DNA from 2 places in the Catenulispora sp. GP43 genome. Region 1 is predicted to be linked to the other one. Evidence: riboswitches for the same ligand, from Rfam matches in the RefSeq annotation. Region 1 holds a riboswitch; the other holds the start of a gene.

Region 1 (11,244 bases):
TGCTCATGGGGAGTCCTTCGGAGTTCTTCGTGAGAGCTGACACTCATGAAGATAGAGCCCTCGCGCACAGAGGTCAAGTGCGAACTCTCATTGTGAGAGTTGACTCTCGCAAAGCCTGGGGTCAGCTACTCCCCCAACGCGGCCCGCGTGAGCGTGGTCGCCGTGCGCACGACGCTGGCCACGGCGTCCTCGGGCCCCAAACCGCCCAGGTCCATCAGCGAGAACAGCGCTTCGGCACCCATGACGATCGACAGATCGCGCTTGAGGTTCTCCAACGTCTCGCCGTCGAGGCTGTCGGCCCACGGCTGCAGGGCCTGCTCGATGAGCGCGAACCGCAGGCCCGGACGGCGCACCGCGGTCTCCGGACGCACGATCGTCGCGGCGATCATCGCCCGCACCGCCCCGGCCCGAGCCAGGACCAGGCGGGCCAGGTGCTCCGCAGCGACCCCGACCCGCTCGGCCGCGTCGGCCGGGTCGCCCACCGACTCCCCCATCGAGTTCCCCACCGCGGCGAAGGCCTCGGCCGGGTCCGGGAGGGTGTCGGCCATCGCCTCGGCCAGCAGGCTGGCCAGGTCCGGGAAGTAACGGTAGGCCGTCGCCTCCGACACCAGCGCGGCCTTGGCCACCTCCGGCATCGTGACCTCGCCGCCGGTGAGCATCAGATCGGCCGCCGCCTTGACGATCGCCGCGTGCGTACGCCGCTTCTGGTTCACGCGGCCGCTCGCGGCCTGGGGGGACGTCGTGCTCATCGGAGCCTCCTGCACGGAACGTGATAACAGCAAGTCAACCTGCATCATAAGAGTTAACTTGCACGAAAGCGAGCCGTCGGAGTACTCTCATGAGAGTCCACCCTCACCAACCCCGGCCCAGGAGCACCATGACCGTCCCGGTCTCCGTCGTCTCCCCGGACGACGGCGAGCATGTCGACCTCGGCCCGGCCCGCCTCCGCATCCTGGAGGACGGCGCCACCACCGGCCACCGCCTCGGCGTCGCCGAGATCACCCTGGCCCCGCGCAGCCCCGGCCCGCCCCAACACCGCCACGCCGAGCACGACGAAGGGTTCTACGTCGTCTCCGGCACGGCACGCTTCACCGTCGGCACCGACGACTACGAGGCCCCGCCGGGAACCTTCGTGATGGTGCCGCCCGGCGCGCCGCACACCTTCGCCAACCCCGGCGACGAGCCGCTGGTGATGGTCAACACCTTCACCCCCGACTTGTACGTGCAGTACTTCCGCGACATGCGCGAGGCGGTGTCCGCCGGCGCCTCGATGCAGGATGCCGCCACCGAGACCATGCCCCGCTATGCCACGACCCCCGCGACCGACTACGCGTGACTGCGAACCCGGCTACGCAACTCCTCCGCGAGAGCGCCAGGTGCTTCAAGGGGCAGTAGACGGCCGATGCCGCGGACTACTTCCAGCCGCGCGTGCGGGATGTGCGGCAGCAGGTGCTGCCGGAGCACATGCGGTGGCTCCACAGCGTCGTTCTCGCCGACCACCACCGTGATCGGGACGTCGATCGCCCGGGCGGCGGCCGTGACGTCCGCCGCCATCCCCCGCAGCGGCCCCTCCCGCAAGGCTTCGGGGTGGGCGGCGAGGTTGTCGCGCAGGACAGTGACACACAGCGAATCCGGCAGCGGGGCTGCGGTCAGAACGTGATTGAGAGCCCAGCCGACGGACTCCGGCCACGTTCTTCCAGCGCGGCACGGGACAGTCGCCGAGTGCCTGGCGTAGTGCCGACGCCGGGCACTCGAACAGTTCTATTCTAGTACTAGAATAGACCCATGGCCTCGGACCTGACCTCCGCCGAACTGACGCTGCTCGGCCTCGTGGTCGAGCAGCCTCGACACGGATACGAGCTGGAGGTGGTCATCACCGAGCGGGGAATGCGCGAGTGGACGGAGATCGGCTTCAGTTCGATCTACTACCTGCTCACGCGGCTCCGAGAACGAGGCCTGATCGAGTACGCCGAACCGTCCCAGTCCGGAAACGCAAAGGCGCGCAAGGTATACGTCGCGACCGCGGAGGGGCGACAGGCCTGTGCGGCCGCGGCCGAGGAGGCCATCGCCCGGCCCGATCCGGTGTTCCCGCGCGTCCTGGTGGGGCTGGCCAACCAGCCGGCCATCGACGACGGGCGGCTGCTTGGGGCCCTCGAACGCCGCTCCCGCGCGCTGACCGAACGGGTCGAGCACATCCGTCGTGCGGCGTCGGAACAACCCCACGCCCCGGAGTTCGTACGAGCGATCTTCGACTACACCCTCGGTCAACTCACAGCGGAGCAGGCCTGGCTGGCTCGGTACCAAGCCTCGCTGAGTGACACGCACGGTTCAGGAGGAGAGGCACGCATGGCGCCCTACGACGTCAAACGGGAACACAAGGACATCTACGCACCGAAGAACACGACGTGGGCTGTCGTCGACGTTCCCCAACAGCAGTTCATCGCCATCGACGGCAAGGGGAACCCGAACACCGCGCCCGAATACGCCAGCGCGGTCGAGGCCTTGTACAGCGTCGCCTACACGCTCAAATTCGCCAGCAAGCGCGGCGAGGGCGGCGACTTCGTCGTGGCCCCGCTGGAGGGCCTGTGGTGGGCCGATCAGTATGAAGCCTTCACCACGGGTGCCAAGGACTCCTGGAACTGGACCATGCTCATCAGCATGCCGTCCTGGATCACCGAGGAGATGATCGAGGACGCCAAGCAGACCGCGCTGGCCAAGAAGAAGCTCCCCGCGATCTCGCAGGTCCGGCACCACATCCTGCACGAAGGACCCAGTGCCCAACTGCTGCACACCGGGCCCTACGACGATGAAGCCCCGGTGCTCCACGAACTGCACCACACCTACCTCGCGGCCAACGGCCTTCAGGCCTCGGGGCTGCACCACGAAATCTACCTCTCGGATGCGCGCAAGACCGCCCCCGAGAAGCTCAAGACCATCTTGCGCCAGCCCGTCAAGGGGCTGAGTCAGTAGCCTGTCGGGCGCGCGTCAGTTATGTCTCGTGTGTCGGGGAACACAGCGACGCTCTGGGAGGGTTGTGCAATGATCCCCTCGAGTGTTCGCGCGCTCCGGGGTCGGTGAAATTCCGAACCGGCGGTGAAAGTCCGCGACCCGGCCGAAGCCATCGGCCGGTTGACCTGGTGGAACTCCAGGACCGACGGTTAAAGTCCGGATGGAAGGCAGTGCGCGGCGATCCGCTGTCCGACCCGCGGTGTCTTGTCTGATGCCGTGCGGGTGGGGCTGTGCTCGCTTCTCCCCGGAACGGCGTCCGTCGATGGGGTGCGAGCCGTTCTCAGGTACCTCAACGTTCAGATACGCCGTCCATCGGTCGGGCCACGCGCGTGCGCGTATCGCCCGGCCCATGGCCGCGTTCTCTCGCAGACCAGTTCAGCTGGCCGGGCGATCTCCCGTCACCCGGCCGACCGGGACCGCAGGAGAACACATGACCACAGCACAACTGAGCTCGACTGACCGCCTGCAGCGCGTGGAGCAGGCGATCGAATCCTTCCGCCGTGGAGGCTTCGTGATCGTCTTCGACGACGAATCCCGCGAGAACGAGGGCGACCTCATGGTCGCCGCCGAGCACACCGACGAGAGCGCGATCCGGTATCTGCTGGACCGCACGGCCGGCGTGGTCTGCGCGGCGCTCCCGTACGAGCGGTGCGCCGAGCTCGACCTCCCGCAGATGGTCGAGGAGAACACGGGCCTGCACGACACCGCGTTCACCGTCTCGGTGGACCTGATCGCCGGCGGCACGACCGGAATCCCGGCGGACGAGCGGGCCCGCACGCTGCAGGCACTGGCCGATCCGGCGAGCCGACCGCAGGACTTCGCGCGTCCCGGCCACATCTTCCCCATCCGAGCCGCCCGCGGCGGCGTGCTGGAGCGCGACGGCCACACCGAGGCCGCCGTCGACCTGTCCCGCCTGGCCGGACTGTCCGGCGTGACCACCATCTGCGAGATCGTCAGACCCGACTGGAGCATGGCCCGGCTGGACCATCTGCACGAGCTTGCCGCGCGCGAGGAACTCCCCCTGATCTCGGTCGGCGACCTGGCCGCCTACCGGCGAGCAGCAGCGGCCTGACATCGGGACGGCGCGCGCCGGGTCACCCTCGCCCGGTGCCTGGTGCCTGGTGCCCGGCGCGCGCCGTCGCCGGCCGTGCAACCGAACTGGAGGATGAATGAGCATGGATCCCGAGGCTGCCCTCTACGACGACGCCGCCTTCTTCGCCGGCTACCAGCAGATGCGCACCGCAGGCGCCGGGCTGAACGAGGACCTGGAGCAACCCGCACTGCGCGCCCTCGGGAAGAACGCGATGATCCAGCGCATCTTGGAGATCGCTGGGCTCAGCGAGGACGATCGCGCGTCCATCTGCGCCGACCAGGTTCCGGCCAGGGCCACTAAGCCCGGGCCGGCCGGAGGAGGCTGGTCGGCGCCGGCGAAGATCTCGCCTCAGCCCATCGGGCCCCGCTCGCTCAGCCCATCGTCTTCGCACCGTCGAGCGACTCGCGGATGATGTCGGCGTGGCCGGAGTGCTGACTGATCTCGCCGATCAAGTGCAGCACCACCATGCGGATCGACCAGCCGGCGCCCGGTTCGAACCACGGCGCGGACGGCAGGGGCCACTTTCGGTCGAGGTCCGCCGTGCCGACGAAGGCGTCGGTCTGGGCGGCGGCCTGTGCGAAGTCGGCCAGCACGCCTTCCAGGGTCTCGCCCTCCAGCATGCGGAACTGGTGCGCCCAATCGATGGGCACGCTCTCCATCGCCTCGGCGCCGCCGGTCGCGAAGCGCGTCCAGCGCCGCTCCATTTCGGCGAGGTGCTTGATCAGGCCGCCGAGGCACAGTTCGCTCACGGTGGGGCGTTCGCGCGCCTGCTCGTCGGTGAGGTCGCGGACGGTGCGGCGCAGTAGGCCACGGTGGCTGGCGAGCGCGGCGAGCAGGTCGGCGTGTTCCGCGGACCTGGCGGTGGCGGGTGCGACATCGTCGGGATTCGTCATGGGACCAAGCTTGCCCGGCAGCACCCGCGACTGCGGTGGCGCCCCGCCGTGCCACCGTGCCGCCGTGCCGCCGCTATTGGGCCAGGTACCCGCCGTCAACGGGCAGGACGGCCCCGGTGATGAAGGAGGCGGCATCCGAGGCGAGGAACGCGATGGCCTGGGCGACCTCCGCGGGTTCTCCGAGTCGGCCGATGGGGTGCAGGGCGGCGATGTCCTCGAGGTATTCCGGTCCGCCGGGCTCGTCCTGAAGGCTCATGACGCGCTCAGTGCGGATGGTGCCGGGAGCCACGGCGTTGACGCGGATGCCGCGCGCGGCCCACTCGACCGCCAGGTGCTTGGTCAGTCCGGTGGCGACGAACTTGGCCGGTCCGTAGGCGGCCTGCCTGGCCTGGCCGGCGACTCCGGAGATGGAGGAGACGCAGACGATCGAGCCGCCGCCTTCCTGGGCGGCCATCTGGGCGATGGCGTTCTTGCAGCTGAGGAACATGCCACGGCCGTCGACGGCCATCACCCGGTCCCAGTCTTCGGGTGTGGTCTCGGTGATGTCGGACAGCGGGAGGATGCCCGCGTTGGCGACCAGGACGTCCAGTCGGCCGTGGCTGGCGACCGCCGCCTCGGTCATCCTGCGGTTGTCATCGGGAACTGACACGTCGCCGACGACGGTGACCACCTCGTGGAGGGCGTCGCGGCAGGCCCGCTGAAGCGTGCTGAGTCCCTGCGGGACGATGTCGGCGGCGGTGACCCGCGCCCCGAGCCGGGCGAAGAGCTCGGCGGTGGCGCGGCCGATGCCGCTGCCCGCTCCGGTGATGAGGCACGCCTTGTCGGCGAGGCCGTGGGCGCCGACGGTCATCGCGCCGGGGCCAGGAAAGGACTCAGAACGTCGACCAGATGCGGGAATGACCACAGTTCCTCCTCGGTGACGAAGTCGCGGTCGGCATAGTCGAAGCCGGGGACGACCACTTCCGCGACCCTGCCGTACGTGGCCCCGTCAACGAGCCTGGAGGCCTTCGCCTCACCGCCGGGGACCAGGAGGAAGCGCTCGCTTTCGTCCATGCGACTGCGGGAGAGCACTCCGTCGGAGGAGTAGGTGAGGTATTCGATCGGGCCGCCGTCGATCAGGAAGTGGATGATGTCGCTGCGGTTCCGATGCAGCATCCCGATCGGCTGTTCCTCGGTCAACGCGTAGAAGATCGAGCTGGCCAGGGGGCGCTCTCCGTGCGGCAGGGAGATTCGCATCGGCGACGTGTAGAGGATTCGGTAGAAGCCGCCTTCGTCGAGGGGCAGCATCTCCTCGTCTTCCGGCCGTCCGTGCATCCCCCTCTCCTATCACAGAAGTCGACTGTCTCAAAAGTCTCATATCAACCTATTTGTTAGCTGGCCGAGTCAAGACACGGTAAAGAGTCCTTGACGACTTGTGTTCGAAGTTGTTCGCTGACGTCCGATGCAACGTTGTAAAAGCCGAACACAGCACGACAGAACGCTGATCCGAGACTCCAGCTACGTCTGGCTCGGGAGGAGAAGCCTGATGTCCATCCCCCGCTATCGGCCACCCCACAAGCCCCACCGTCGACCGCTGCGTATACCGGCGGTACTCATGGCACTCGCCGTGATCGTCGGCCTGTGCGTGCCGGCTGCCACCGCATCGAGCACGACGGCGAACACATCCGCTGCCGCGACCACCACGACGGAATACCCAGGCCTCGAAGCCCAATACGGCCCCGCCACCGGCACCCCCGGCGGCAGCGACTGGACCCTGGGCCCGGTGAAGAACACCATCGTCGACCCGAACATCGACTTCTCCAACCTCCTGCCCCGCCTGCAGCAGTTCGCCGGCAGCGGCACCGACGCCGGGATCCAGTGGTCCGGCGTCATCCACGTACCGACGGCCGGCAGCTACACCTTCCAGTGGTACGGGGACAACGGCTTCCGGATGAGCATCGACGGGAGTTCGGTCATCGACCACTGGGTCGACGACTGGAACGTCCCGGTCACCGCCACCGTGAACCTCACCGCGGGCGAGCATGCCTTTCAGGCGCAGTACTTCCAGGACTTCGGCGGTGCGTCCGCGCAGTTGTCCTGGGCTCCGCCCGGCCAGGCGATGGCGGCCGTCCCCGCCTCAGCCTTCACCCTGCCGCCCGGCTACGTCCCGACCCTGACGAACGCCTCGCTCTCGACCGACGGCACACAGGTCCGGATGACGTTCAGCAAGCCGCTGGCCGCCTGGCCGTCGGCGGCGACCTCTCACCTGAGCGTCGGCGGCTTCCCGATCTCCTCGGCGGCGCTGGATCCGACCGATCCCGCGACGCTCGTGGTCGTCCTGGCCGGTCCGCTCTACAAGACCTGGACCGATCTCACTGTCGGCTATGACGGCACCGGTGGCGCCGCCTACGCCGACGGCTCGGCGGTGCCGCTGTTCTACTCCGGTCTGGCGAACACCTCGACGGCGAACATGACCACGCCGTGGGCGTCGCAGGTCGACCCGAACAACCCGCTGCCGGACTACCCGCGTCCGCAGATGACGCGGCAGCAGTGGCAGTCCCTCAACGGCAAGTGGGGCTTCGAGGGGTTGCCCGAGAGCACCGGTGCGACCGATGTCCAGACGCCGCCGGCGGCCAACGCGCACCTCACCGGTTCGATCGTCGTGCCCTATCCGATGGAGTCGGAGCTGTCGGGCGTGCAGCAGCACTACGACTACTCCTTCTACCGGCGCACGTTCACCGTCCCGGCCTCGTGGCGCGTCGGCGGTCAGCGGGTCGTGCTCAACTTCGGGGCCGTCGACTATCAGACGACGGTCTGGGTGAACAACGTCCAAGTCGCCACGCACACCGGCGGCTATCTGCCGTTCAGCGCCGATATCACCGCGGCTCTGAAGGGTTCCGGTCCGCAGCAGATCACCGTAGGCGTCACCAACACCGACGCGCCGAACCAGCCGCAGGGCAAGCAGCAGCTCGATCCGTCAGGCATCTTCTATACGGCGTCCAGCGGCATCTGGCAGACCGTGTGGATGGAGCCGACCCCGGCGAAGCGTCTGGACCAGGTGGTGTTCACCCCGAACCTGCCGAAGGCGCCGAGCACCGCGAACGCCTCGGTCACCGTGGACGCGGTCAGCGGCACCTCGGCCGGCGGGCGGGTGGCCGTGGCCATCACCGACGGCCGGCGGGTCGTGGCCGTGGGCACCGGGACGGCGAACACCCCGTTCACCATCCCGCTGAGCAATCCGCACCTGTGGTCGCCGTCCGATCCGTTCCTGTATCACGCGACGGTGATCCTGGCCGACGGGTCCGTGCCGGACGTGGTCGGTTCGTACTTCGGCGAGCGCACCGTGAGCGTCGGGACGGTGAACGGGGTCAGCAAGATCCTGCTGAACGGCAGTCCCACGTTCGTCGACGCGACGCTGGACCAGGGGTTCTGGCCGGACGGCAGCTACACCGCGCCGACCGACGCCGCCCTGAAGTGGGACATCACCGAGACCAAGGCAATGGGCTTCAACGCGATCCGCAAGCACATCAAGGTCGAGCCGGCGCGGTGGTACTACGACGCCGACACCACCGGGATGCTCGTGCTGCAGGACATGCCGTCGATGAGCGCCGGATACACCCCGACCCCGGCGGACGACACCGCGTTCCGGTCCCAGCTGCACCAGATGGTCGAGGACCTGCGCGGGGAGACCTCGATCATCTCGTTCGAGCCCTACAACGAGGGCTGGGGCCTGGACCGGAACACCGTGTCCAACGCGGTCAGCGAGGTCAAGCTCGCCGCCGCGCAGGTCCACGCCGACGACCCGAGCCGGCTCGTCGACGCCGAGTCGGGCTTCAACTGCTGCGGCAGCGTGAACACCGACACCGGCGCCGGCAGCGTCATCGACTGGCACACCTACACCGGCCCGGCCGACCCGCAGCCCGACACCGCCGACAACCGCGCCGCCATCGACGGCGAGCACGGCGGCTGGGGACTCGCCATCCCGGCCCACGACTGGGATCAGGGCTTCATCAACTACGCCGGCGCCGCCGACACCACGCAGCTGACGCAGAAGTTCGTGCAGACGGCCGACGCGGTCCGGGTGGAGGCCCAGTGCCAACTCTCCGGAAGCGTCTACACCCAGCTGACCGACGTGGAGGGCGAGGTCAACGGACTGTGGACCTACGACCGCCGCGAGCCGAAGATGGACGTCGCCCAGGTCGCGGCGGCCAACGCCAAGGTGATCGCGGCGGGCAGCAGCGCCGGCGACTGCGGCCAGAACGTCGTCAGCAAGGCCGGCACCTGGCCGCTGACCGACGGATCCGGCACCGTCGCCAAGGACACGTCGGGCAACGGCAATGACGCTGCCCTGTCGAACGGCGCGGCCTGGACCACCTCCGGACCGAACGGCGGCGGGCTCCAGCTGAACGGGACCGACCAGTACGCGCAGACCCAGGGACCGCTGCTCAACAGCGGCGGCAGCTACACCGTCGCGGCGTGGGTCAACCTGAGCAAGAAGGGCGCGTTCGCCACCGCGGTCAGCGAGGACGGCACGGTGAACAGCGTGTTCTTCCTCCAGTACGACTCCGCCGACGACCGGTTCGCGTTCAGCAACGCCAACGCGCGAGCCGTCGGCAACACCGGCGCGAACGGCGGGTCTCCGACGACCGGCACCTGGTACCACATCGTCGGCGTCCGGGACGCGTCGGCGAACGCCATGTCCATCTACGTCAACGGCACGCTCGCCGGCACGACGACCGTCTCGCCGGCGGACATGGCGACCGGCCCGATCGCTATAGGACGCGCCAAATTCGGTGCGCAGCAAGTGGACTTCTGGCCGGGGAGCCTGGACGGCGTCCAGATCTTCCCGACGGCCCTGACGGCCGGTCAGGTGTCCGCGCTGGGCTGACACAGTCGGCAAGAGAACGAGGTTCGTGGCGCGCCGGCCGAACGGTCGGCGCGCCACGCATTCTCACCCCGCCAGGAAGTCCAGCAGCGCGGCGTCGAACTCGGCGGTGTGGGTCGCGTTGACGCCGTGCGGACCGCCGGCGATCAGCGCGAGGCGGCATCCCGGGATCGCCTCGTAGGTCCGGGCCCCGCTGGTCTCGAACGCGACGACCGCGTCGGAGTCGCCGTGGATGACGAGCGTCGGGATCGTGAACTTGGCGAGGTCGCCGCGGAAGTCCGTCGTGTGTCTCCTCGGGTCGGTGGCGGCGCGAATGCCTGCCGTCACCCCACCACCGCTGCAAGAGAACTCATATCCTGGAAACACCCCAGTATTGAGGAGAGTCAGGCGGCGCCGACGGCCCCGCCGAGGACCTCGGAGAGCTGCCTGCGGGACGTGATGCCGAGCTTCCGGAACACCTTGTTCAGGTGGTACTCGACGGTGGACGTGGTGATGAACAGCCGGGTGGCGATCTCGGTGTTGGTGAGTCCGCCGGCGGCCAGGGCGGCCACCTGCTTCTCCTGCGGCGTCAGATCGACATCGGCGCGCGCGCCGCGCGTGCGGGCCTGCTCTCCGAGGGCCAGCAGCCCGTTGCGGGCCCGGTCGGCGAAGCCGGCGGCTCCCATGTCGGTGAACATCTCGTAGGACTTCCGAAGCTGTGCCCGCGCCTCAGCCCGACGTCCGACGCTGCTCAGCCACTCGCCGAACAGCAGGTGGGTCCGGGCCTGGTCGGTGACGACCACGGTGTCGGCGAGGTGCTTCACGGCTTCCTCGTAGAACCCTTCGGCGTGCTCGTCGTCGGCCATCAGGGCTCTGGAACGGGCCAGCAGGCCGAGCGCCCACGGAGTGCCGCTGAGCGGTGCGCGTTCGGTCAGCCGGGCCAGCGCCGCCGAGGCCGTCGCCGGGTCGCCGGCGCGGACCGCGGCCTCGATCACGTCGGGAAGCAGGAGATTGCCTTGTCCCGGCACGTCGTTCTCGTATCCGAGCCGGGCCCAGGTGAGTGCTTCGGAGTAGTTCCCGGCGCCCAGCTCGAGGATGGTCAGCGCGTGGTGGGCGTTGCCGGCCATCACCGCGAATCCCAGCTGGCCGCCCCACCTGGTGAGCGCGTCGTCGGTCCCGACCAGCAGTTCGGCCCTGCGGCCCTGCCACGCCAGCAGCTCCACGCGGTGGGAGGGCCCCTTCGGCACCGTCCCGAGGGCCAGTGCCAGTTCGTCGGCCTCGTCGTAGCACGACTGCGCCCCGACGAACCGGCCGGCCCACAGTTCGCTGGCGGCCAAGGCATAGAGCACCACGCCGAGGGACTGAAGCGCTCCCTGGGCCCGGGCGACGGTCGCGAGGCGCGCCAT
Region 2 (11,244 bases), on a different contig from region 1:
GATCACCACGCCGAGCGCCACCACGGCGTCGTACCCGGCCTCGGCCAGGGCCTTGGCCACCACCGGCAGCTCGAAGGAGCCCGGCGCGCGGAACAGGTCGTGCTCCGCGCCGATCTCCGCGAGCGCCTTCTCGGCCCCGGCCACCAGGCCGTCCATCACCTGGGTGTGCCACTGCGCGGCCACCACCGCGACCTTGAGGTCGGCGCCACCCTCGATCTCGATGGAAGGCGCTCCCGCTCCGCTCACTTCTGTTCACTCCTTGGTGCGTTGTCGTGGCCCCGCGTGTTTGTCCCGCGCGGGGCAAGTCTTCCAGACCGGAGGCGCGGATCGCGTCCCGATCTTGAGGGGTGGTCGATACCGGTGGTCGGTACCGACGGTCGGTACCGGCTCAGCCGACGACGGCCGCGGCCAACGCGTCGGCCTCCGCCTCGTCCAGGTCGGGCAGGTCATGCCCCATCCGGTCGCGCTTGGTCCGCAGGTAGTGGATGTTGTCGGGGGTGACGTTGCCGGGAAGCGGCACGCGGCCGTTCACCTGGAGCCCGAAGCCCTCCAGCGCCGAACGCTTGGCCGGGTTGTTGGTCAGCAGCCGCATGGAGCGCACGCCCAGGTCGGCCAGGATCTGCGCGCCGGTGCCGTAGTCGCGGGCGTCGGCCGGCAGGCCCAGCTCCAGGTTCGCGTCCACCGTGTCGTGGCCGCGCTCCTGCAGCTCGTACGCGCGCAGCTTGTGCATCAGACCGATGCCGCGGCCCTCGTGGCCGCGCATGTAGAGCACGACGCCGCGGCCCTCGACGTCCACGGCGCGCAGCGCGGCGTGCAGCTGCGGGCCGCAGTCGCAGCGCCGGGACCCGAAGATGTCGCCGGTCAGGCACTCGGAGTGGACCCGGACCAGGACGTCCTCGCCGTCCCCGATCTCGCCCTTGACCAGCGCGACGTGCTCGATGCCGTCGACGTCCGAGCGGTATCCGACGGCCCGGAAGTCGCCGAAGGCGGTGGGCAGCCGGGTCTCGGCGGCCCGGGTGACCGACTTCTCGGTGCGGCGGCGGTAGGCGATCAGGTCGGCGATGGAGATCAGCGCCAGGCCGTGCTGCTCGGCGAACTTCGCCAGCTGCGGCAGCCGGGACATCGAGCCGTCGTCCTCGACGATCTCGCAGATCCCCGCCGCCAGCGGCAGCCCGGCCAGCCGGCACAGGTCGACGGCGGCCTCAGTGTGGCCGGGGCGCACCAGCACGCCGCCGTCCTTGGCGCGCAGCGGGAAGACGTGGCCGGGCCGGGTCAGGTCCTCGGCGGTGGTGTCCGCGTCGGCCAGCAGCCGGATGGTGCGGGCCCGGTCGGCCGCCGAGATACCGGTGCTCACGCCGTCGCGGGCGTCCACCGAGACGGTGTAGGCGGTGCCCTTGCGGTCCTGGTTGATCGCGGTCATCGGGGGCAGGTTGAGCCGGTCGGCGTCGGCGGCCGGCAGCGGCACGCAGATCACCCCGGAGGAGTACCGGATGGTGAACCCGACGACCTCGGGCGTGGCCAGCGAGGCCGCGAAGATGAGGTCGCCCTCGTTCTCCCGGTCCTCGTCGTCGACCACCACGACCGGACGGCCGGCGGCCAGCTCGCTCAGCGCGCGCTCGATGGTGTCCAGGACGATGGGCTCGCTGTGCCCGGTGGCCTCGCTGTGCCCGGTGACCTCGCTGTGCCCGGTGTCCTCCACGACACCGGCTTCCACGGTGCTCATACCGCGATCTCCTTGTATGTCGGTGTCGTTCATGCCCGCTGCCCGCCGATCACCGCGGCGCCGGAGACGCCGCTCGCAGACTGGTCGGCGGTGGTGTCGCCCAGGCCGAGCAGCCGCTCGGTGTACTTGGCGATGACGTCGATCTCCAGGTTCACCGGCGCGCCCGGACCCTTGCTGCCCAGCGTGGTCAGCTCAAGCGTGGTCGGGATCAGGCTCACGGTGAAGGAGTCCGCGGCGGCCTCGACCACGGTCAGCGAGATGCCGTCCACGGTGATCGAGCCCTTGTCCACGACGTAGCGCGACAGCGCCGAGGGCAGCGAGACCCGGACGACCTCCCAGTGCTCGCCCGGGATGCGCTCCAGCACGGTGCCGACGCCGTCGACGTGCCCCTGCACCAGGTGCCCGCCCAGGCGCGCGCCGAGCTTCATCGGGCGCTCGAGGTTGACCGGGTCGCCGGGCTTGAGGTCGCCGAGGCTGGACTTCTCGAGGGTCTCGGCCATCACGTCGGCGGTGAACTCCCCGGCCTGCGCGGCCTGGTCGGCGGCCTCGATGACGGTCAGACACACGCCGTTGACGGCGATCGAGGAGCCGTGCTCGGCGTCCGAGGTGACCAGCGGTCCGGCCACCCGCAGCCGTGCGGAGTCGCCCTCCACGTCCAGCGCGACGACGCGGCCGAGCTCTTCGACGATGCCTGTGAACACGGTGTGCTCCCCTATCCGCCTCATCCGCGTGCCGGTCGGCACTCGGTTCGAACCTGTCGAACCCGGGCTCCGGGAAGGGGGGTGCGTGAGGGGAGGCGGCGCGCCACGGCATACTCCGCCAGATCGGCGGCAGCCGTCGCGAACGCCGCGACGGGACGTGAACCGGCGCCGGTCCCGTGCGGACACGGCGAGGCGGCACGCCCGTCGCGTGCAGCCTCCCATCCGGACTTTAACCGTCGGTCCCGGAATTCCACCGGATCGGCCACCCGTTCGCCGAAGCGAACGAGCGGTTCGCGGACTGTCACCGCCGGTTCGGAATTCCACCGACCCCGGAGCACGCGTTCGTCGTTCTGAACCAGTGTGCCACGCGATTCATTCCCGGGCGGTCCGGGCGTGGTGCGCATCACCCCTGGCTCCACGTAGAACTGTAACACGTTCTATTTTTACCGGATAGCCGCACGCCGCCGCCCGTCTCAGGGATCGAGATCGTTCGGTGGGGCGAACACCGGCGCGGACTGGGGTGAACGCTCCTTTGACTTCGCAGCCAGTAGGCTCACCCGGCAAGCATGAGCACGTAGCCTGAGCTCGACACAAACCACTGATCCGGGGGGACGCGCATGGCTGGACAGGCAGAGCCGGGGCAGCTGGTCGGCGGCCGGTACCGGCTGCTGGCACGGCTCGGCTCCGGCGGCATGGGCCGGGTCTGGCGCGCCTCCGACGAGGCGCTGCGCATCGAGGTCGCGGTCAAGGAGGTCTACCTGCCGGCCGCCGGGCCCGACGCCGACGACCGCCTGCGCCGCGCCGAGCGCGAGGCCCGCAACGCGGCCCGGCTGCGCGACCACCCGAACGTGGTGGCCGTGCACGACGTGGTGGTCGAGGACGGCGTGCCGTGGACCGTGATGCAGCTGGTCGCCGGCCACACGCTGGAGGAGCACGTCGAGGCGTTCGGCCCGCTGTCCGTGCCGCACGCGACCCTGGTCGCCGGCGCGCTGCTGGACGCGCTGGAGGCGGCGCACGCCGCCGGGATCGTGCACCGCGACGTGAAGCCGGCGAACGTGATGCTGGCCGACGACGGACAGGTGCTGCTGACCGACTTCGGCATCGCGATCGGCGACACCGACACCGCGCTGACCGCGGCCGGCAGCTTCCTGGGATCGGTGGAGTACATCGCGCCGGAGCGGGCCCGCGGCACCGAGGGACTGGCCATCAGCGACCTGTTCTCGCTCGGCGTGACGCTGTTCCAGGCGGTCGAGGGCTTCTCGCCCTTCCACCGGGAGACCGCGACCGGGACGCTGACCGCGGTGATCCTGGACGAGGCCCCGGCGCCGGTGCGGGCCGGGCGGCTGACACCGCTGATCACCGGGCTGCTGGAGAAGGAGCCCGGGGCCCGGGCCGGGATCGCGCAGGCGCGGACGCTGCTCGCGGCGCGGGAGGCGGCGCCGGTGGAGCGGACGGCGGCGGTGGATCGGACGCTCGCGGCGCCGACGGCCGGTACGCCGTACCGGCCGGGCACTCCGTCCGGGCGCGGGTCGGCGGTGACCACCTCGCGAGGTTCGGGGACGTCGCACGGTCCCGGCGTAGCACACGGTTCGGGCACAGCACACGGAACGACCACGCCGCGCGGGTCGGGCGGGTCGCGTAGCTCAGGCTGGTCGGGCGGGGCCGGCGGACCGACCGGGTCAAGCAGAACGGCCGGCTCGGCAGGCTCCGGCGGACCAGATGGACCAGGTGGACCAGGTGGGCCGGGCAGGCAGGCCGGCGTCCCCCCGCGGCGGCCGAGCGACACCGGCAACCGCCTGTCGCAGAACACGGATCAGCGGCGACGCGTCCAGGGGCAGGGGCCGGGGCCGGGCCCCGAACAGCGCCGGCCCACCGGCACCGGTCAGCGCCCCGTGCCGCGCCCGCACAACTCCGGCGCGCCGGTCCGGCAGCCGGCACGGTTGCGGCCGCGCGCCGTGATACTGGCGCTGCTGGTCCTGGCGACGATCGGCGGCGTGCTGTTCGCGACTATGCGGACCTCGTCGTTCGACGTGAGCAGCGTCAAGGCCGGCGACTTCGTCAAGGTGGACTCCGCCGGCCACATCACGGGCACCCTGTCCGCGGCGAAGGCCCGGTCCAGCGCCGACGGCCGCCGGGTCACCGCCCGCGAGGACCAGGCCGACCCGGACGTCTGCAAGAAGTTCCACGCCCTCGGCCACGCGGACGTGGAAACCGGATCCTCGGTCAGCTTCTGCCTCGTCCGGCCCCTTGAAGAAGCCGGGGCCGCGGCTCCGGCACAGTGAGGCTGTCTCAGGCAACCCGCGCGCCGGCCGCCTCGGCCTGGGCACGCAGCGCCTGGATCGCCCGGTCCGGGTCCTCCGCGCCGTAGACCGCGGAGCCGGCGACGAACACGTCGGCCCCGGCCTCGGCGCAGCGCTCGATGGTGTCCGCGGCGACGCCGCCGTCGATCTGCAGCCACACCGACCCGCCGTGCCGGTCGATCATCTGCCGCGTGCGCCGGATCTTGGGCAGCACCACGTCCAGGAACTTCTGCCCGCCGAAGCCCGGCTCCACGGTCATCAGCAGGACCATGTCCAGCTCCGCCAACATGTCCTCGTACGGCTCGATCGGCGTAGCCGGCTTCAGCGCCATCCCGGCCCGCGCCCCGGCCGAGCGGATGGCGCGCGCCAGCCGGATCGGCGCGTGCGCGGCCTCCACGTGGAAGGTGACGCTGCCCGCCCCGGCCTCGGCGTAGCCCGGCGCCCAGCGGTCCGGGTCGGCGATCATCAGGTGGCAGTCCAGCGGCCGCGGCGAGGCCTTCACCAGCGCCTCCACCACCGGCAGCCCCAGCGTCAGGTTCGGCACGAAGTGGTTGTCCATCACGTCGACGTGGATCCAGTCGGCCGACGGGACCGCGGTGACCTCCTCGGCCAGGCGCGCGAAGTCGGCCGAGAGGATGGACGGGGAGATCTGGACGGGACTCATGAGGAAAGTCTGGCAGATCGGCGGGGTGCGGAACGCGCGAGCGTGATCACCGCCGCCGGATGACTTCAGTCTGTGTCGCCGGTCTGTGTCGCCGGTCTGTGTCGCCGGTCTGTGTCGCCGGTCCGCGCCCTCAATCCGCGCCCTGCAACCAACCCCACCGCGTCGCCAGCCACCCCAGCTGCACCCGGCTCTTCGCCCCGGCCAGCGTCATCAGCCGCCGCACCTCACGCTCGACGCTGCGCGGGCTGACCCCGAGCACGCGGTCCACCCGCGCGTCGGCCAGCAGCAGCGCCAGCAGCCGCAGGTCCGCCGGGGCCGGCCGGTCCCGGGGCTCCACCGCGGACGGCAGATCGGGGATCGGCAGCCCGACGCAGGCGGCGTGGTGGCCGAGCTGCATACGGGTCCGGGCGCCGGCGGCGTCCATCAGGTCCCGCACCGCGCGCTGCACCGTCCGACGGCTCACCGCCAGCCGGCGCGCCACCGCGTCGTCGGTCAGGCCGGTGATCAGCAGCGCCAGGGCCCTGGTGGGCCGCGCGTCAGGGCCGGGAAGCCAGCCCTTGTCCTGTCGCATCACACCTCCGATCGCAGACACCTCTTGACTCGGAGATTACCGCGTGCCCCTGAGAGTGTCTCTCAGCGCGGCCCATCGACGCCGCCGCACCGACCCACTAGTGTCGAATCCTGACGTCGACTCCAGAGGAAACCCAGAAGAAGCGCAGGTGAGACGGCATGATCGGCAACGACGCTGGCAGCCGGGACGAAGCCCTCGAAGCCCACCGCAAGGGCCCCGACTCCCCGCCTCTGCCGGAGGAGACCATCGGTGCGAACCTGGCGCGGATCGCGGCCGCCCACCCCGGGCGCGACGCCCTGGTGGAGTCAGCGACCGGCCGGCGCTGGACGTACTCCGAGTTCGACACGGCCGTCACGGACCTGGCCCGCGGAATGCTCGCGGCCGGCGTCGCCAAGGGCGACCGGGTGGGGATCTGGTCGCCGAACTGTGCGGAATGGGTCCTGGTGCAGTACGCGGCGGCGAAGATCGGCGCGATACTGGTGAACCTCAACCCGGCGTACCGGGTCCACGAGATCCGCTTCACCCTCAAGCAGTCCGGGGCCAGCCTGCTGTTCGCCGCCACCCAGGTGAAGTCGAGCGACTACGTCGCCATGGTGAACGCGGTGCGCGAGGACTGCCCCGAGCTCCAGGACGTCGTCTACATCGGCACCCCCGGCTGGACCACCTTCGTCGAGGGCGGCGCGACGGTGCCCGCCTCGGCGCTCGCCGAACGCGAGAGCCGCCTGCACCCCGACGACCCGGTGGACATCCAGTACACATCCGGCACCACAGGATTCCCCAAGGGCGCGACGCTGTCGCACCGCAACGTCCTGGGCAACGGCTTCATGGTCGCCGAAGTCCAGGGCTGGACGCACGAGGACCGCGTCTGCCTACCGGTACCGCTGTACCACTGCTTCGGCATGGTGATGGGCAACCTCGGAGCCACCAGCCACGGCGCCTGCATGGTGCTGCCCGGCCAGCTGTTCGACCCCGCCGACACCCTGCGCGCGGTCTCCGAGGAACACTGCACGGTCCTCTATGGCGTTCCCACCATGTTCATCGCGGAGTTGGCGCTCCTGGAGAAGTCCCCGGGTACCTACGACCTCAGTTCCCTGCGCACCGGCGTCATGGCCGGCTCGCCGTGCCCGGTCGAGGTGATGAAGCGGGTCATCGGCGAGATGGGCATGACGGACGTGACCATCGCCTACGGCATGACCGAGACCTCCCCGGTCTCCACCCAGACCCGCCGCGACGACAGCCTGGAGCGCCGCGTGGCCACCGTCGGCCGCGTCCACCCGCATGTCGAGATCAAGATCGTCGACCCGGGCAGCGGCGCCACCCTCGGCACCGACGAGCCCGGAGAGCTGTGCACCCGCGGCTACAGCGTCATGCTCGGCTACTGGGACGAGCCCGAGCGCACCGCCGAGGCCGTGGACGCCGACGGCTGGATGCACACCGGCGACCTCGCGCAGATGGATGCCGACGGCTACGTGGCCATCGTCGGCCGCATCAAGGACATGGTGATCCGCGGCGGTGAGAACGTCTATCCGCGCGAGGTGGAGGAGTTCCTCTACGCGCATCCAGACGTGGAGGACGTCCAGGTGATCGGAGTCCCCGACGAGAAGTACGGCGAGGAGCTGATGGCCTGGGTCCGCCTGCGGCCCGGCGCGCAGCCGCTGACCGCCGAGGACGTCCACGCGTTCTGCGAGGGACACCTCGCGCACTTCAAGATCCCGCGCTATGTGCACGTCGTGGACGGGTTCCCCATGACGGTCACCGGGAAGGTGCGCAAGGTGGAGATGCGGGAGCAGGCGGTGGAGATCCTCGGGCTCGCCACCGGCCCCACCGGCCCCACCGGCCCTACCGGGCCGCGGTGAAGCCGCCGTCCGAGTTCAGCACCTGTCCGTTGATCCAGCCGCCGCGCGCGGAGCACAGGAACGCGACAAGCTCCGCGCAGTCCGAGGGAACGCCGTTGCGTCCCAGCGGAGTGTGTTCTCTGATGTAGGTCTCGAGGTTGTCGTCCATCCAGCCGGTCTGCGTCGGCCCCGGATCGACGGCGTTGGCGCTCACCCCGAGCTCGCGCAGCTCCACCGCGGCGGCCAGCATGAGCCGGTCCAGCGCGCCCTTGCTGGCCCCGTAGGGCAGGTTGTGGACGATGGCGTCGCTGGTCAAAGCGATGATCCGACCGGCGCCGTGCGGACCGGCGAAGCCCTTGGCGTACTCGCGCACCAGCAGCCACGACGCCCGCGCGTTGACCGCGAAGTGCCGGTCCCACGCCTCCACGGAGGTGTCCATGATCGAGGAGTTCACGGACTCGCAGTGCGCCATCACCAGGGCCGTGACGTCCCCCAGCGCACCGCGCACGTCGGCGAAAACCGCCTCCGGCGTCTCGGCGAGCGCCAGGTCCGCCTCGACCGCGTGGACCCGCGCGCCGCGGGCCTGCGCGTCCGCGGTGATGGCCGCGAGCGCCTCCTCATCGCGGCCCCAGTCCATGCGGTCGTCGTAGGCACGCCAGTAGGTGAGCCCGATGTCCCAGCCGTCGCGGGCCAGCGTCTCCACGATCGCCGCGCCGATCCCGACCCGCCTGCCGACTCCGGTCACGAGCGCGACAGGGCGCTGATGCTGCGTCATGAGCGAGCAGTCTGGTGGCGGTGGCGGAGGGGGTCAACGCGTTTTTGGCGTCATACACCGACCCCCACCGTCAGTCGCCGGTGTTCCGCCACTTGGCCCAGAACGCCGACAGGTCGCGCCCCGACACGCTCTGCGCCATCGCGCGAACGTCCGCGGGCCGCTCCACTCCGTACTCGAACCCGGTGACGAGCCCGCGTAGCATCCGGTCCATGGCGTCGCGGCCGATGGTGTGCTCCAGGTCGAAGAGCATGCACGTGCCCTCGTGGTAGACGGCGTCGTGGTAGAGGGTGTCGCCGGCGCTCTCGTAGGTGTCCATGGAGGCGTCCATGCGCTCGTCGGAGGCGATCCAGTCACAGTTGTGCGCCGGTGTCGTCGAATCCTGGAACTCCTCGGCGCTGTACTCCGCGAACGCCTCGTCGAGCCACGGGTGCCGGTACTGGTCGTCGCCGACGAGGGCGAACCACCACTGGTGCGCGACCTCGTGCGCGACCGCTCCCTCATAGGCGGAGGCCAGGACGTAGTTCGGGTACTCCATCCCGTCGAAGGCGGAGCCGAACTCGTCGAAGACGATCGTGAAGCGCGGGTAGGGATAAGCGCCGAAGCGCGCGGAGTAGGAGTCCAGGGCCTGGGCCGCGTAGCGCATCAGGTTCTGGCAGTTGGAGTCGCTTTCGGAGTTCGGCCAGTAGGCGTCGACCTCCACGCCGGTGGAGCTGACCATGCTGTCGTGGTGGAACGCACCGGCGGACCAGGAGAAGTCGCGTACCTTGGGCGCCGCTATATGCGTGATGACCCTGTTCCCCTCAGAGGTCTCCCCCGCTACGACTCCGGTCGAGGGGACCTGCAAGGTCGACGGATGGTCGAGGGTCACGTCGTAGTCCGCGGTCAGCGAATAGAAGCTCTCGCCGAAGTCCACGTACGGCGGTAACTCCCAACCGTGTTCGTCCTTGACTGCCAGAACCGCTAAAGCGTCTCCCACATACGTGTCCACGCCGTTGACCCCGAACCGGTCGCGCCGCGTAGGAACGTCTATCGCTATGTCGAACCCGATCTGCGTACGCGCACCAGGTACCAACGCCGTGTCCAGCACTATGCGGAACGCCGTGCACTTCTGCTCGGTCTCCGCTATAGAACCGCCGCTCAGGTCACTGATGCGTTCCGGCTGTGCGGCTCCGCAACCTGCGTCACCGTTACCCCACAGCCGTATCCAGAACTCCGTGATCGGAGCGGTACCGGAGTTCGCAAAGGAGATCTGCTCGGTGCCGTTCCAGGAGTGCCCGGTGTCGTCGCTCTTAAGGGCGACTGTATAGCGGGCCTCATCCGGGGCGCTGGGATCGCCCTGGGGAATCGCCACAGTGCTCTTACTTACGGCCGCGTAGTCCCCAGCCCCGGCCGGGCTCTCCGTAGCGATTCCCGCTGTGTGGGCGGGGAGCCCCAGCGGATGTGGCCCCAACGGTGCTGCTACCCATACCGCCACCGCCACCGACATAGCCGCGCCGCCCAGCGGCACCCACAGACCGGCCCGCCTTAACGCGGACACACTTTCGGAAGACGTCATGCCACCCCACCCGCCCCATCGCCGTTTGCACCAGCCCTGCTAAAACTCCAGACCACTTGGGGGGTGCGAAACGTCACTACGCGGATGAGCCGGGGACGAACTTGTGATCGTTCTGAGACAGTGTGCGGCGGCGATCTTCCTCAGGAACGGCGCAAGAGCGCCAGATACATGGCGTCGGTACCGTGCAGATGCGGCCAGAGCTGGACATCGGGACCGCCACCGAGATCGGGCACTCCGGGCAGCAACGGCCGCGCGTCCACCCGCTCCACGTCCCGCCGCACCTTCACCACCTGACGGACCACGTCGCGTGTCTCCTCCAGGTGCGGGGAGCAGGTCACATAGGCGACCAGTCCCCCGGGCCGCACGGAGTCCAGCGCCGAGGACAGCAGGCGCCGCTGCACCCGCGTCAGCCGTTCGAGGTCCTCCGGCCCGCGACGCCAGCGCGACTCCGGACGCCGGCGCAGCGCGCCGAGGCCGGTGCAGGGTGCGTCGAGCATGACGCGGTCGAACGAGCCCGGCTGCCAGGGCGCGCGGATGCCGTCGGCCGCGATGACCTGGAGGGTGCCGCGGCCGTGGTCGGGCTGGTCGGCACTGTTGCCCTGCTCGGCACGGTCGGCCTGCTCGGTACGGTCGGCCTGCTCGGTACGGTCGGCCTGCTCGGTACGGTCTTCCAGCCGGTCCCCATACCCCCGCAAAGCCCTGCGGACCAGCTCAGCCCGATGCGGAGCGATCTCACTCGCCAGCAGCGACGCCCCACGCTCCAGCGCCAGCCCGGCCAGCAGCGCGGCCTTCCCACCGGGCCCGGCGCACATGTCGAGCCACCGCTCGTCCCGCCCTTCCAACGGCGCCTCCGCCAAGGCGGTCGCGACCAGCTGGCTGCCCTCGTCCTGCACCCCGGCGCGCCCCTCGCGCACCGGCGCCAGCGCACCCGGATCGCCGCCGGCCAGATACGCCGCGTACGGCGAATACCGCGCCGCCAGCGCCCCCAGGTCCGTCAGCTCCGCGACCTCCGCCAGCCCCGGCCGCGTCACCAGCGTGACACCCGGGCGCGCGTTGTCGGCGTCCAGCAGCTCGCCGATGTCCTGGTGCGCGCGCTGCGCCCCGCGGTGTGCCTGGAGCG

The links. Region 1 has a riboswitch for FMN ahead of ribB (3,4-dihydroxy-2-butanone-4-phosphate synthase). Riboswitches for the same ligand answer to the same signal wherever they lie in the genome.
Region 2: it holds a riboswitch for FMN, as region 1 does, so the genes downstream of both, ABH926_RS50085 (riboflavin synthase) here and ribB (3,4-dihydroxy-2-butanone-4-phosphate synthase) in region 1, are expected to answer to the same signal.

The regions. Positions count from the first base shown of each region.
Region 1 covers NZ_JBGCCT010000016.1:243,388-254,631, reverse strand. The annotation lists gene ABH926_RS29995 (alpha/beta fold hydrolase) at 1-7, opposite strand, end outside; gene ABH926_RS29990 (TetR/AcrR family transcriptional regulator) at 126-749, opposite strand; gene ABH926_RS29985 (cupin domain-containing protein) at 878-1,336, shown strand; gene ABH926_RS29980 (alpha/beta fold hydrolase) at 1,327-1,578, opposite strand; gene ABH926_RS29975 (GyrI-like domain-containing protein) at 1,786-2,970, shown strand; FMN riboswitch at 3,057-3,187, shown strand; gene ribB (3,4-dihydroxy-2-butanone-4-phosphate synthase) at 3,440-4,081, shown strand; gene ABH926_RS29965 (hypothetical protein) at 4,185-4,514, shown strand; gene ABH926_RS29960 (DinB family protein) at 4,474-4,995, opposite strand; gene ABH926_RS29955 (SDR family NAD(P)-dependent oxidoreductase) at 5,069-5,845, opposite strand; gene ABH926_RS29950 (cupin domain-containing protein) at 5,842-6,309, opposite strand; gene ABH926_RS29945 (LamG-like jellyroll fold domain-containing protein) at 6,590-9,862, shown strand; partial or broken gene ABH926_RS29940 (alpha/beta fold hydrolase) at 9,926-10,141, opposite strand; gene ABH926_RS29935 (AAA family ATPase) at 10,243-11,244, opposite strand, start outside.
Region 2 covers NZ_JBGCCT010000046.1:53,676-64,919, reverse strand. The annotation lists gene ribH (6,7-dimethyl-8-ribityllumazine synthase) at 1-246, opposite strand, end outside; gene ABH926_RS50090 (bifunctional 3,4-dihydroxy-2-butanone-4-phosphate synthase/GTP cyclohydrolase II) at 389-1,723, opposite strand; gene ABH926_RS50085 (riboflavin synthase) at 1,753-2,424, opposite strand; FMN riboswitch at 2,629-2,766, opposite strand; gene ABH926_RS50080 (serine/threonine-protein kinase) at 3,042-4,706, shown strand; gene rpe (ribulose-phosphate 3-epimerase) at 4,714-5,388, opposite strand; gene ABH926_RS50070 (helix-turn-helix domain-containing protein) at 5,519-5,959, opposite strand; gene ABH926_RS50065 (AMP-binding protein) at 6,118-7,815, shown strand; gene ABH926_RS50060 (SDR family oxidoreductase) at 7,799-8,569, opposite strand; gene ABH926_RS50055 (M1 family metallopeptidase) at 8,640-9,920, opposite strand; gene ABH926_RS50050 (RsmB/NOP family class I SAM-dependent RNA methyltransferase) at 10,265-11,244, opposite strand, start outside.